Linked DNA regions of Asticcacaulis excentricus CB 48. The protein of the gene in region 1 interacts with the protein of each later gene in a pairwise test. Links are inferred from orthologs where the notes say so. Each region holds a gene or a part of one and is shown in the gene's direction. Other genes may lie near its edges.

Evidence for each region. The genes of interacting proteins can lie anywhere in the genome.
Region 2: the proteins of ASTEX_RS03080 (region 1) and ASTEX_RS13700 interact in binary tests that used the Escherichia coli proteins (3 or more experiments, as listed by UniProt). The link is inferred for Asticcacaulis excentricus CB 48 from one-to-one orthologs.

Annotation. Positions count from the first base shown.
Region 1 is NC_014816.1:656,830-664,279, reverse strand. Bases 2,784-5,503 are described here. They hold ASTEX_RS03080 (SufE family protein), read left to right. Parts: upstream 2,784-3,796; coding sequence 3,797-4,210; downstream 4,211-5,503. Other genes in these bases: ASTEX_RS03070 (helix-turn-helix domain-containing protein), read right to left, coding at 5,216-5,503; ASTEX_RS03075 (hypothetical protein), read right to left, coding at 4,465-4,836; ASTEX_RS03085 (sensor histidine kinase), read left to right, coding at 3,008-3,751; ASTEX_RS03090 (sensor histidine kinase), read right to left, coding at 2,784-2,822. Outside these bases: ASTEX_RS03095 (hypothetical protein), read left to right, coding at 1-860; more of ASTEX_RS03090, read right to left, coding at 1,026-2,783; more of ASTEX_RS03070, read right to left, coding at 5,504-5,593; motility/cell cycle regulatory protein MopJ, read right to left, coding at 5,819-6,325; ASTEX_RS03060 (DUF2336 domain-containing protein), read right to left, coding at 6,762-7,450. UniProt on the Escherichia coli protein: Participates in cysteine desulfuration mediated by SufS. Cysteine desulfuration mobilizes sulfur from L-cysteine to yield L-alanine and constitutes an essential step in sulfur metabolism for biosynthesis of a variety of sulfur-containing biomolecules.
Region 2 is NC_014817.1:435,552-441,149, forward strand. The notes cover bases 1-2,999. They hold ASTEX_RS13700 (cysteine desulfurase), read left to right. Parts: upstream 1-889; coding sequence 890-2,110; downstream 2,111-2,999. Other genes in these bases: sufD (Fe-S cluster assembly protein SufD), read left to right, coding at 1-900; ASTEX_RS13705 (SUF system Fe-S cluster assembly protein), read left to right, coding at 2,116-2,562; ASTEX_RS13710 (HesB/IscA family protein), read left to right, coding at 2,632-2,999. In the rest of the region: more of ASTEX_RS13710, read left to right, coding at 3,000-3,030; ASTEX_RS13715 (hypothetical protein), read right to left, coding at 3,037-3,459; ASTEX_RS13720 (STAS/SEC14 domain-containing protein), read right to left, coding at 3,552-3,944; ASTEX_RS13725 (lysophospholipid acyltransferase family protein), read right to left, coding at 4,020-4,778; ASTEX_RS13730 (GGDEF domain-containing protein), read right to left, coding at 4,877-5,598. UniProt on the Escherichia coli protein: Cysteine desulfurases mobilize the sulfur from L-cysteine to yield L-alanine, an essential step in sulfur metabolism for biosynthesis of a variety of sulfur-containing biomolecules.

The DNA of each region.
Region 1 (7,450 bases):
CTGTGTCTTTGGAGACCCTGACCCGTCGTCAGTTCATCAGCAGCGCCAATTCGCGCTGTAACTGGTTCGATGGCCCCACCCTGCTGGCGTTGAAGGCCGGGCTGCTGCAAAACCGCAATGCGGCGCTTAATCACGGCGTCGCCCCGTCCGCCGTCTATGCCACGATCGACCACGCCCGCGCCGCAGCTGCCCGCGCCGACTGCAACAACCCGGCGCTGGTGAAGGAGGTCGAAACCCTGCGCGGCGCCTATCGCGGCTTTGTGGCGCAAAACCGCCTTACGCTGCGCGGGCTGCGGAGCGAATGGCTGGCCGACCGCACCGAACAGAGCCTGTCGAAATGGCGTCTTGTGCAGTATCAGCAGACCGGCGATGTGGCCATGGGCTTTGGTCTCTTCGGCACGCTGAAAGGCCAGACGCTCAGTGTGATGGCCCAATTCAGGGGCGAGACGCCCTTTGCGGCGCGACTGATTGTGCGCGACACGGCCCGCCGTTCAGGCTTGATCAACCGCGATGCTTTGGCCGTGTCGGCGCAGATGCCCAAAGGCATTGGCCCGTCTGATCTGAGCTTCAGTGCCTCCGGCCGTCGCACCACACAGATCGCTCTGACGAACGCGCCACGCGTCAATCTGGCCGGTTTTACAGTGGATGGAAAATTCGCCGGTCACGCCGAAAAACGCGACACCCTGCGCTTTGATTTTCCGATGAGCGCCACGGTCGCCATCGGAAAGCTCGACCCGCGCGAAGACATTGTGGTGGCCTTCGACTTCAACAGCGGCACGCAGTATGCGCGCTTCGAAGCCGGGGATTTCGTGCCGGGGCTGGTCTTCGCTACCCTACCTTCGCCCTATGGGGTGAAGTAAACCCTCATACCGCCCCAATTTGTTTACCGTGGGGACCGCACGAGCTGGCGAAGCGAGTAAGATGTGGTGGGCGTTCTGACTAACCTACCTTGGAATACGTCTTTTTCAACCCATTGAAGATACCTACCACCTCGCCCCGCAGGTCGTGCAGGCAGGTGTAATCCCTCACGACTTCGCTGGGCGGATCACAAAGTCGCTGCCGGTCAGGTCGGGCGGCATGTAGAGGCGGTCTTCCAACGGCTTGGGCGTTTCTGTGGAAAGAGCCACCCGCATTTCATTCTCCGATGCGCCCGGCGGGCTGAGCGGCAGTTCCGGCTGATCGGAATTGACCACCACCGGCAGCAACACGCTCACGCTCGTGCCGACACCCAGTTCGCTCTCGATCGTCATACGCCCGCGGTGCAGCCCCGCCAGGGCCTGCACTAGCGACAGGCCCAGCCCCGTTCCCATCGCGCGCTGTTCCATCGGCCCGGATTGCTCATAGGGCTTGCCCAGCCGCTTTAGGTCTTCGGGGGCGATGCCGACGCCGGTGTCCGTGATCTGGATGTCGATACTGTGCTGACCCGTTTCGCTGAGCATTAGGGTGATCGTGCCGCCCTGCGGCGTAAATTTCACGGCATTAGATAGAAGGTTAAGGCACATCTGCTTGATGGCGCGCTTGTCAGCGGTGACCTCAAGCGGCGTTGGCGGCAGGACCGACTTCACCGTCACGCCTTTTTCATGCGCCGTGGCAAGTATCAGACGCAGCGCAGCCGATACCGGTTCGCGCGCGTCGAAACGTTCCAGCGATAGCTCATAGCGGCTGGCCTCGATCTTCGACATGTCGAGCACGTCATTGACCAGATCGAGTACATGCTGCCCCGACTCCCAGATCAATTGCGAATATTCGGCGTATTTGCCGGTCAGCGGGCCGAACATTTGCTGACGCATGATGTCTGAAAAGCCGATGACGGCGTTGAGCGGCGTACGCAGTTCGTGGCTCATTCCGGCCAGAAAACGCGACTTGCCCTCATTGAGCGCTTGCGCTTCCTGACGTGCTGTCTCCAACTCGTCCTCGCGCGCGTGTTGCAACGAGGCGTCGGACAGGACGCCATAGAGCTTGCCATCCGCGCCGCGCCGCAGGTTGAGGCGAATGAAGTGATCCAGTGCGGCGTGCGGCATGAAACCAGCTTCGGCGCGACCGGTGTCTTGCGCCGCCTCAAGCGCCTGCATCAGGCCCAGTCGATGAGGAACGTGGGCGCAGGTGATCAGGCCGTGCTTCATCAGAAGCGCCATATCGAGCCCCGGCGGCGTCTCGCCATAGGCCGACAGCAGGCGGCCCTCGCCATCGACGACAATGATCAGATGCGGCTGTTCGCTGAGTAGGGTCAGAAAACGGATGCGGTCGTGTTCGACGCCGCGCACCGCCTCGGTACGCATGCGCAGCGCCGGCAGCAACGACAGGCCGAGACCCGTGACCAGCGTGATCACCGCCACCGAAGACAGCCAGAAGCTTTCGACAATATCCGGCAGGGGAAACAGCCGCATCAGCGAAAACAGGATGGCAAACAAGGTCACGGCCACCGACAGTGCCGCCCCAAGAAGGATCAGCCGCCGCTGATTGAGCGCCACGGCCGCCGCCATCGGCGCGGCCACCCAGGGTGCCAGCGGCCCCAGCACACCCCCAGTAAGACCGAGCGCCGCAAGACAGGCCAGGGCCCACACCCACACCAGCATCTGCCGCGTGCGGAAATCATCCCGGCTGAGCAGGAAGACGCTGCACACACCCGGCAGGGCCGCCGCCGCCAACGCCGCCAACACATTGACCGAGGCCGGCAGAAAGATCAGATAGATCATCGAGGCCAGACTCACCGCCGACCAGCCGAGATGCCACCCAATGACCCCGAGCCGCACACGACTGCGCGGCGTGGCCATAGCCCCGTTGGGTGATCTCAGTTCCTGAAGATAGGATTTCAGCGGCACGTGTTAACTCTTGACTACACGCGCCATCCTAACCAACTGCCGCCAAAAGAGAAAGGCTATCCCCCGCAAAGCGAGAAAAGGTCAAAGAAAAGTCGTCTTTCGCCCCGGAAACCTCTGCTTAAGACGTTAACTGTACGATTCATCCCAAAGTTTAATTCCTCCCCTTACTCTTGCGGCGCACGCTTATGGACAAACAATCGGCGGCCCTCACCCCGTCTGCCTGCTCCCTTCCGGAAAGCGACTTCGGCAAGCGTGCCTTTATGCGGATGGTGAGCCACGAACTGCGCACCCCGCTCAACTCGATAATCGGCTTCGCCGAGGTGCTGACACATGAACTCTACGGGCCGCTCGGCGCGCCGCAATATACCGAATATGCCGGCATTATCCGCGACAGCGGTAAGAAATTACTTAGCCTTTTCAATGATGTGCTGGAACTGGTGCGGCTGGAGAGCGAGCCCGGCTTGCTGCGCCCGGAAATCGAAACCATTCCGCCGCATATCCATGACGCGGCGCGCCGTCATGCCGCCTGCGCCAAGGCCCGCGGCGTCAATATCCTGCCCGGCCTGACCGACGCCGAACTCAGCGGGCGCTTCGACCCGCGCGGCCTTGGCTTGTGTCTCGATCACCTGATCAGCAATGCCATCGACTTCACACCCGAAGGCCGCGATGTCGAAATTACCGCCCGACCGGACGGCGACTTTGTCGATATCGCCATCTTCAATCCAGGCAAGGCCCCAGACCCCGCCGAGATTCCGCGCCTGATGCGGCCGTTCGAGCAGGGGGCCGGCGACTATAACCGCAGCCGCGAAGGCGCTGGGCTCGGCTGGTCGATCGTCAAACTGGCCTCAGAAGCCATGGGCGGTGGCTTTTCGGTACAATCAGACCCAAGCAACGGCCTCAAAGCCACCGTGCGCCTGAAACGACGGTGAGTTTTCGGTTTGAATCGCAACCGGCTAACGCGCTATAGCGACGCCATGACCGATACATTCGACGCCCGCCTGAGCGACCTTCTCGAAGAATTTGACCTTTTCGATGACTGGGAAGACCGCTATCGCTATATCATCGACCTGGGGAAGACGCTGGTGCCGCTGAGCGAAGCCGAGCGCAACGAGGTGACGCGCGTGCGCGGTTGCGCCTCACAAGTGTGGCTGATGATGGATGAAACCGGCGACGGAATTTTGCGCTTCCGCGGCGATTCCGACGCTCATATCGTCAAGGGGCTGATCGCCATTCTGGTGCGACTGCTAAACGGCCTACCGCGCGCCGAGGTGCGCAACTTTTCGATCCGCGAAACCCTGACCCGTCTGGGGCTGGATGAGGCCCTGTCGTCACAGCGCACCAATGGCCTGATTTCGATGGTCGAGCGCCTGAAGCAGGCGGCGGCCTGATCCAGGGAGGTTGCTTCCGCGTTTACTTATCCCTGCACCGTTACTCCCCCTTCTCGGTGAGGATCATCACGGCAGGCTTTGAGTTGCTTTGTAAGCTGAGCAGGCGGCCGACCGCGAACCCGTGTCTTCTGTTTCTTTTGCACGCAACCGATCGGTTAAACCACGCCGAGCGCCCCAGACATTGCTGTCAGTCGCAGCACCTTGTTTTAGCACTCTGAGACCACCGCTCGCTCCGTAGAAAAGGCCTGAGACGGTTAGGCCCGCATACGGATGTCAGCTTCGATATCGCGCAGGCGGCTGGCGCGGCGCTTGGCGATCATGCCCATACTGCCGATGACCGACACGGCGGCGCAGAACAGACCGAACTGAATGAGTCCTTCCGGGCGGAAGCCATAGGCGGTGCCAGAGGTCAGATAGCCATATAGCAAGGCCACTGTGCCGGGCACAGAGCCGATGGCCACGCCGACCGCGCCCCAGACGTATTCTGTCACGTATTCACGCCGCACATCGCACAAGGCATCCAGCTCTTCGTTCGACACGACATGGCGCAATGGCTTTTCCAACGTGTTACGCGGAGGGTTTTTGAGCGGAGTCACAATGGTGGGGTTGGCCTTGTCTTCAGACATAATGTGTCCTTTCCCGAGCTGTCGATATATCCTCTGCGCAGGCGTTATGAAGGTCAATCGGGTAACGGCGGTTTTTGTTAACAGTGTATTAAATATGCTGTAGTTTTCGGTATTTTCGTTTCATTGTGGGACAAGAATGGGGCAACCGCACATGGGATGACAACCAGACAGTCGAGTAAAGACTGCGTCTATGCTTGCAGACCACGGGGCGCCCACGATAAACGCCAACCTTCTCGACCCACCTAATAACGCACCGGCCCGGCCAGTCACCCGGCGCCAAAGCCGCCTTTTACGGCGGCGACGCCCCTCGAAGATCGTAGAACGGAAGGTTACTGGCCGCGGCACGGCGACGGCCAGCCACGGTCAGGTGCAACGCGCTTCAGGCAGCCTTCCTACGCGGCAGAGCCAGGCCTGAGGGCATGTCGAGCAGGCAAGCCTCCAGCCGCTCTATCTGCTCGTCCAACAGGCGGTTGTCCCGCAAATCCTCGATGCGGCGGCAAGCGTGGCCAACCGTCGTGCGGTCACGTCCGAAGGCCGCCCCGATACGGTGGAGCGGCCATTGCCAGGCCACCGAGATCAGATACATGCACAGCTGCCGGGCACGCGATGTGCGCGCATCTTTGCGGTCTAAGGCGCGCATATCGCTAAGCGGCACCCCGGTCACCACCGACACCAGCCCCATCACATAGTTGGCCTGCGACAGGTCCGCCCGCGCGTCGGCGGCGATTTCCGCCTCTGTCTGCACCCTTCGTTTCATAGCTATCCCCTTTCACGAGACTCGCATGTTGCCAATTTGTTCTCATGTTAAGCGGCGCGGATATTGAGAGGATAGTTTTCCTATTTCAAGTGAACATTTGGGTAGCTATGCCTATTTTTTAGTCTGAGGTGGGGGGATAGATGTCCAGCCGCCCATGGCACAACCCTCTGCGCGCCAGGGTGATTTGTCGCCTGCGCCAAAGTCAAAATCATTATGACAGAAACATCAGGCGGCGCGGATACCGCTGGGGCCAGTCAGTTCCGGCTGGCCGATCAGGGCATCATGGCCCAGAATCATATCGACATTGACCCCGTCCGAGGCCAGCGGCAGACGCAGCCAGAACAGGCTCAGCGATTTCGAACCGCGCCACGCCATGGAATGCAGACCGACACCGGGTTTGCGCGTGCGCACAACGAAGGTGAGCTCTTCGGCCCAGTAGCGCGCTTCATCCGCGCCATAGATGTCTGTGAACGACTTGCCCGTGATCTCCATGCCGTAGGCTGTGTAGAGGTCGGTGCCCGCCAGCCGCTGACGGAACCGCTCCGGTTCATTGGCCGGATCGGCGGCCAGCACGTCAATCAGGGAAATGGTTGGTAGCAGCTTGCGTACACTGCACGGATCGATATCAGCGCGCGACGGTAGGCGTCCGGAGCGGCGCAGGCTCTTCCAGTAACGGAAGACCTCTTCATGCATGCGCAAAGCGCTCAGCATTTCCGCTGCCATGCCCGTCATAATCGCCTGAAACCTTGCCCCGTATACGAATCACTGATCTTCACCTTCTCTTAATCAGTGATTCCTTGGCAAGCAAAAAAGGGTTAACCAGAGATTTAAGCCCGGTTAAGACCGCCGCCTATCCACAGATGCGGGCATTGGGATGGGGCCCACATGATTTAGACTCCTTTTGTTCTCATCACGCTGGGCGGTTTGGGACAAAATGCCGCTCTTATCTGTTTACAATGCCAATAAAGGCACAAAATCTCATTCCTTGAGCGGTTTGGTACTTTGCCGAGTCTTGCGCGACGGGTCGCGCGAGGCGACTCTATATTTATTGCCAGCCCGTTTCGCCTGTTAGACCGGATTTCGTTCAGATTGGGTCGAAATACCGCTTCAACCTTTTGCCTGGTCGCGTATATGCTTGCGAAAACCCTCGCACACTTTTGCGAGCGCTTTACCGCTTCAGATCCTGCGCAAAGGCCAGCATGGCGGCCCGTTGCGGTACCGATAAGACGTCTATCTCCATCGACTCCCCTTGCGACAGGGCGCGGATCATCATCGGTGTAAGGGCCGAAGACAGAGACCAGTTCCAGTAGCGCAGCACCGTCTGGGCGCGATCAACGGCCAGGGTGTCATAGACCACCAGTACGCGCTCAAGGTCAGGGTGCACCTCCCCGTCCTTCTGCCCAGGACGGCGCAGAGCCCGCCACAGGTTGCGCAGATCGGCCTTTTTCAGCCCGGTCGCCTTGCACAGAACGGCCAGCGCCTCGCCGCCGCCATCGCGTAGGATTTTGGCCCCGGTCGAGGGCTTAATACCGGACAGATAAGAGATTTCCTCGGCCGTGTGCCGCGTCATACCGCTACGCGCGGCCTCGGCAATGGCGGCTTCCAGACTGGCGAACGGGCTTTTTTTCAGAGCCTCTCGGTTGCGCTGACGACGCTCGATAAATTGCAACGCCTTACGCGCCAGCGGATCGCTCCACCCCTCCTTGGCGGCCATAGCGAACACATCGCCGGCGGAATCCTGCATGACTTCGCGGTTGACGGCAAAGCGGCTCAGGATGACGCGACGCACATCGGCATCGGCCCACCAGAACATCACATAGGCTGAACTGGGGCGCAGTTCCAGCCGCCGGATCAGAT
Region 2 (5,598 bases), on another replicon or contig:
GGCTTCTACTGGCACTGTGCCGGAGACGGGCAACTGGCTGATCTGCAAGCCGCCGTTTCCAGAGCGGTTCAGAGTTCTGATGGCCGTCTCTACCTCGATATGAGCGATGTCGGCGGGGAGGGAGCCGTTGCCGGTTATCAGGGCGAAGGTCGCATCGCGCTGGGGGCGGGTGAACACCTGATCCTGCTCGAAGATTACAGCGGGGCGCTGGACTATGCCACCAGCACAGTCCTCCATTTCGATCTGGCCGAAGGGGCGACTCTGATCCGCGTGGTCATTCTCGATGAGCCGGAAAGCGCCGTTTCCGTGCGCCGTTCGACCGTGACCACCGCTCCGGGCAGCGTCTTCAAGCAGTATGTCTTCGCCACCGGGGCGAAGTTCCAGCGCTTTGAAACCCACGTCGAGCACGACGGTCATGGCGCGCAGGTCGAGATGCACGGGGCCTATCTGCTGAAAGACACGGCGCACTTTGACTATACGACGCGCGTCAACCACGCCGAGGTCGATGGCGCAACGCAACAGTTGATCAAGGGCCTCGTCAAGGACCGCGCTACGGCGGTGTTTCAGGGGCGCATCTATGTCGAAAAGGGCGCCGACGGCACCGACGCGCGCATGCGCCATCAGGCCCTGATGCTCAATGACGGAGCGCATGTGCGCGCCAAGCCGGAGCTGGAAATCTACGCCGACGACGTGCAATGCGCGCACGGCAACACCATCGGCGCGCTGGACGAGTCGGCGCTGTTCTTCTGTCAGTCGCGCGGTATGCCCGAAGAGGTGGCGCGCGCCCTGCTGATGCAGGCCTTCGTCGTGCCCGTCGCCGAGCAGATCGAGGACGAAGCCCTGCGTGACATGGTGCTGAACTGGATCGCCGACAAGACGGAGGGATTCTATGCCCTTTGATGTCGAAGCGGTCCGCCGCGACTTCCCCATCCTCAGCCGTCAGATCAACGGTAAACCGTTGATCTATCTCGATTCCGGAGCCTCGGCGCAGAAACCAACCGCCGTGATCGACGCCATGAGCCACCATATGGCGCAGTCCTACGCCAATGTGCACAGGGGCCTGCACCGGCTGGCCAATGAGGTCACCGATGCCTTTGAGGCCGGGCGCGAGGCTGTGGCGAAGTTCATCAACGCCGCCCGCTCGGAAGAGGTGATCTTCACCAAGTCGGCGACGGAGTCGATGAACCTCGTCGCCCAGACCTGGGGGCTGGCCAATATCACGGCGGGCGATGAAATCCTGATCACCGAGTTGGAGCATCACGCCAATATCGTGCCGTGGCACATGCTGGCGCAGCGCACCGGTGCGGTGCTGAAATGGGTGCCGATCCTTGAGGACGGCAGCCTCGATATGGCGGCGTTCGATCAGTTGCTTACCAATCGCGTGAAGCTGGTAGCCGTGGCGCACATGTCGAATGTGCTGGGCACTATCAATCCGGTTGAGGCGATCATTGAAAAGGCTCACGCGGTCGGCGCTAGGGTGCTGATTGACGGCTGTCAGGGTGTGGTCCATCTGCCTGTCGATGTGCAGGCGCTGGGCTGCGATTTCTATGCGTTTTCGGCGCACAAGCTGTACGGCCCGACGGGTCTGGGGGTGTTGTGGGGCCGATATGACCTGCTGGAGGCCATGCCGCCCTGGCAAGGGGGCGGCGAAATGATCGCCCGCGTCTCCAAGGAGATGATTACCTATGCTGAGCCGCCGCATCGTTTTGAGGCCGGGACGCCCGCTATTCTTGAGGTCATCGGGCTGAAAGCGGCCATTGACTGGCTGTCGCAGATCGATCGTGAAGCCGCTGCGGCGCATGAAGTGGCGCTCTATAAACGCGCTCATGCGGGGCTGAAAAAGATCAACGCCCTGCGCATCTATGGCGAAGCGGCGGAAAAAGGGTCGATCCTGACCTTTTCTCTGGGCTCTGCCCACGCGCACGACGTTGCGCAGATACTCGACCGCTACAATATAGCGGTGAGGGCGGGGACGCACTGCGCCGAACCGCTGATGACACGGCTGGGGGTGACCTCGACGGTGCGCGCCTCCATCGCGCTTTACAATACCGAGGCCGAGATCGACGCGCTGATTGCGGCGGTCGAAAAGGCGCAAGGGTTTTTTGAGTAATGACCATGTCCAAGCACGAGATCATTTCCCTGTCCGCTGAGGACGCCAGCGAAACGGTTGCCGAACCGGGGCAGGCCGAGCTGTTTGCACCGGAAGAAACGACGGCGGTCGAGCCCCAAAATCCTGAGCTACTGCCTCAGGAGGAACTGGATCGCCTGACCGATGAGCTGATCGCGGCGTTTAAGACGGTGTTCGACCCGGAAATCCCGGTCGATATCTATGAGCTGGGCCTGATCTATCGCGTCGATATCAATGACAACCGCGAAGTGGTGGTCGATATGACCCTGACCGCGCCGGGGTGCCCGGTGGCGGGGGAAATGCCCGGCTGGGTGCAAAATGCGGTGATGGGCGTGCGTGGTGTCGCCGATTGTCACGTTAATCTGGTTTTCGATCCGCCGTGGGACTCTTCGAAGATGAGTGACGAAGCCAAACTTCAGCTCAACATGTTTTAGTTCGCATAGGGGAAACGCGGTTTCCCCTATGTGCCCCCTTCCGTGAGTATAAAGGCCGCAGAGATAGCTATGGATATTCAGCCTGTTATCACGCCTCGTCCCCGTCGGCCCCGTCCAGCCATCGTGTCGCTGACGGATGCGGCCGCCGCGCAGGTCAAGACCATTATGTCGCGCGCTGACAAGCCCTATGTGGGTCTGCGCGTCGGTGTGAAGCAGGGCGGCTGCGCGGGTCAGGAATACGTGCTGAGCTATGCCGAGGCCGCGGACCCGCTTGACGAGGTGGTGACCGACAAAGGGGTGACCATACTGATCGAACCTAAGGCGGTGTTGTATCTGGTCGGCACCGTTATCGACTATGAGACGACCAAGCTGGCGTCGAAGTTCGTGTTTAACAATCCGAACGAGACGGATGCCTGTGGGTGTGGTGAAAGTGTAACGATCAAGCCCGCAGCCACGGAATCGGACTAACCCGCATCAGGCCCGCAAGGCCAGAGGCACAAACTCGACCTCTCCACTGCGTCCGGTTAGCCAGTCGAGCGCTTCATCGGCGGTGTAGAAGTTGCGCATCGTGTCTTTGGGGAAAGAGGCGTAATCGCGCTGAATGGAGTCTTCTTCGACCGCATCGTGTGTGACGAAGGCGACACGCCGACCTTCGGGGACATTGCGGGTCCACTCGGCCCAGGTCTGCGCAAAACGTTCGCGGTCTTCGTCTTCCAGATGGCCGGTGTAGCGGCGAAAGTCGATCAGACGGTCATAGCGCCACGGCTCGCCGATTTCGGCATAGGCTTCGATGAAGCGGTCGCACAGTTCGGCGCTGGGCATAGGGCCGAAAACGCGGGCAATCAGGATGGAATGAATGTCATCCAGATAGACACTGAGGCGATATTTTTGCGACATGGTAAGCGAACTTTGTGATTTATCCGGTTAGCTTACATGCCAATACTTAAGAACCACTTATCTTAAAAGGGAACCGGTGTCCCTCCCACGAGTCAGGGTTGTGGGGTGGTGAGCCATTCGATGGCTTCGTCGCGGCGTTCGAAGAGTTGTATGAAGGCCTTGGGGAAGGCGTCACCCAGCGCGTTCAGGCGTGCGCGGTCGAACGGGTCGCTGGAGAGCAGGGCCAGACGCCGCCGCGGTGGGGGCGGCGTACCGGCGGCCTGAGCCAACCAGGCGGCTGCCCGCATCAGGTCGGCCAGTTCCACCACGCCCTGAGCGGAGCGCATATCCAGAATACGGTTGTAGAGCCACGGCTGGTCGATCCGCTGATAAATATCGATCAGGGCATCCACAAAGCCCTCGCTGGTATAGTCGCCGCGGGCGGTGACAATCAGCAGATTTTTATCCGTGTCGATAAGATGGGAGAGACGGAGAGGGCGCGGCACGGCGGACCTTACAGAACAGGACTGGCTGCTGTATTCTTAAAGGGCGTCTGTTAAAAAACCTTATATCTTATGTATTTAAGCGGCAACGGGCCCTTCACTGACCAACTCGGAAGGTTCAACCGGGCCGCCGCGCACTTCGGCAATCAGTTCCTGTGTGCGGCCTTCGATGCGTGATTGCAGCACTGTCATGAACTGCGCTTTGTCGAGGCCGGGCGCGATCGGTTCAAGGAACTCCAGCACCGCTGTGCCGGCGGTCTTGCGGTACTGCGTTTCCTGCCAGAACAGACCGAGATTGGTGGCGACGGGCACTACGGGGCGGTTGAAATTCTTATACATGTGCCACACGCCTGAACGATAGCGGCGATAGGTGCCGGGCGCATTGAGGTGGCCTTCGGGGTAGATGAGGATGTGGCGGCCGTCACGGTCGGCTTCGGCCGAACGCTGGCTGAGACTGCGTCGCGCTTCGTGGCCGCCGCAATTATTGACGACAATGGCCCCCAGCTTGCGCAGCAGCGTGCCCATCAGCGGAAACTTTTCCAGATGATCGCCGGTGACGAAGGCCACGTCCTCAAACTGCGAATAAAGACAAAAGCCGTCGCCCCAGGACTGATGCTTGGCGGCGAAGATGACCGGCGTGTCCGGCACGAGGTGACGCCCGCGCACCTCAAGCCGGATGCCGGCTAGTACCCGCATGGCCCAGACCATTCGCCGCGTATAGCGCTGCACCACCCACAGAACCGGTTTGCGACCCGGCAAGAGCGACAGGCCAATAGCCATCAGGCTGTAGCCGATGGAGAAAACCCAGTAGGCAAGGGCGAAGGCGAAGGCGCGCATGGTAGTATCCACAAAGAAAGCTGGTGACGGGATCGCCACCAGCTTCTTGTTGCATAAATTTGAACAATGTTCAAATTATATTTTCTCAGTTATGTTTCTCAGGCGGCGTCGGTCGCTTTCAAGGCCGATTTGGCACAGGTGACCATGTTGCGACCGTTATTCTTCGACTGATAGAGGGCCTTGTCGGCGCGATCAAGCAGGTCGTAGGCGTCTTCGCCGTAGTCACGCTCGGCGATGCCAACAGAAATCGTGATCGTGCCAAGATCTTCATTCGTGGAACGGCGCTTGAGCACGCGGGAGGCGATTTCCTGTCGCGCTTCGTTGAGCAGACGCTCGACGACAGCCATATTTTCGCTGGGGAAAATCATAGCAAATTCTTCACCGCCGTAGCGCGCGGCCATGCGTGGGGCGCGACCAATGCGCGACAGGACTGAGGCGACGTAACGCAGGACCTGATCGCCCGTCTGATGGCCCCAGGTGTCGTTGAAGCGTTTGAAATGGTCGATATCGAGAACGGCCAGAGTGATATTCTTGCCTTCGTCGCTGTCGCAGTGGCGTTCCAGCGCTTCGTCGAAGGATTTGCGATTGGCCAGATTGGTCAGGGCGTCGGTCATGGCTTCCAGGCGCACCTGATCGAGGTGTTTACGCAGACGTGCCACTTCGCGTGAGGACTCGCTGAGGCGAACCTCGAAATGGGCGTGCTGGTTTAGGATTTGCGAGGTGGCGTCCGTCAGACGCCCGACTAGCTGGCGCAGGCGTTGTGCATCGGAATCACCGTCGATGCTGCTGCGTGCGCCTTCTAGAGTCTCGTTATAGTCTT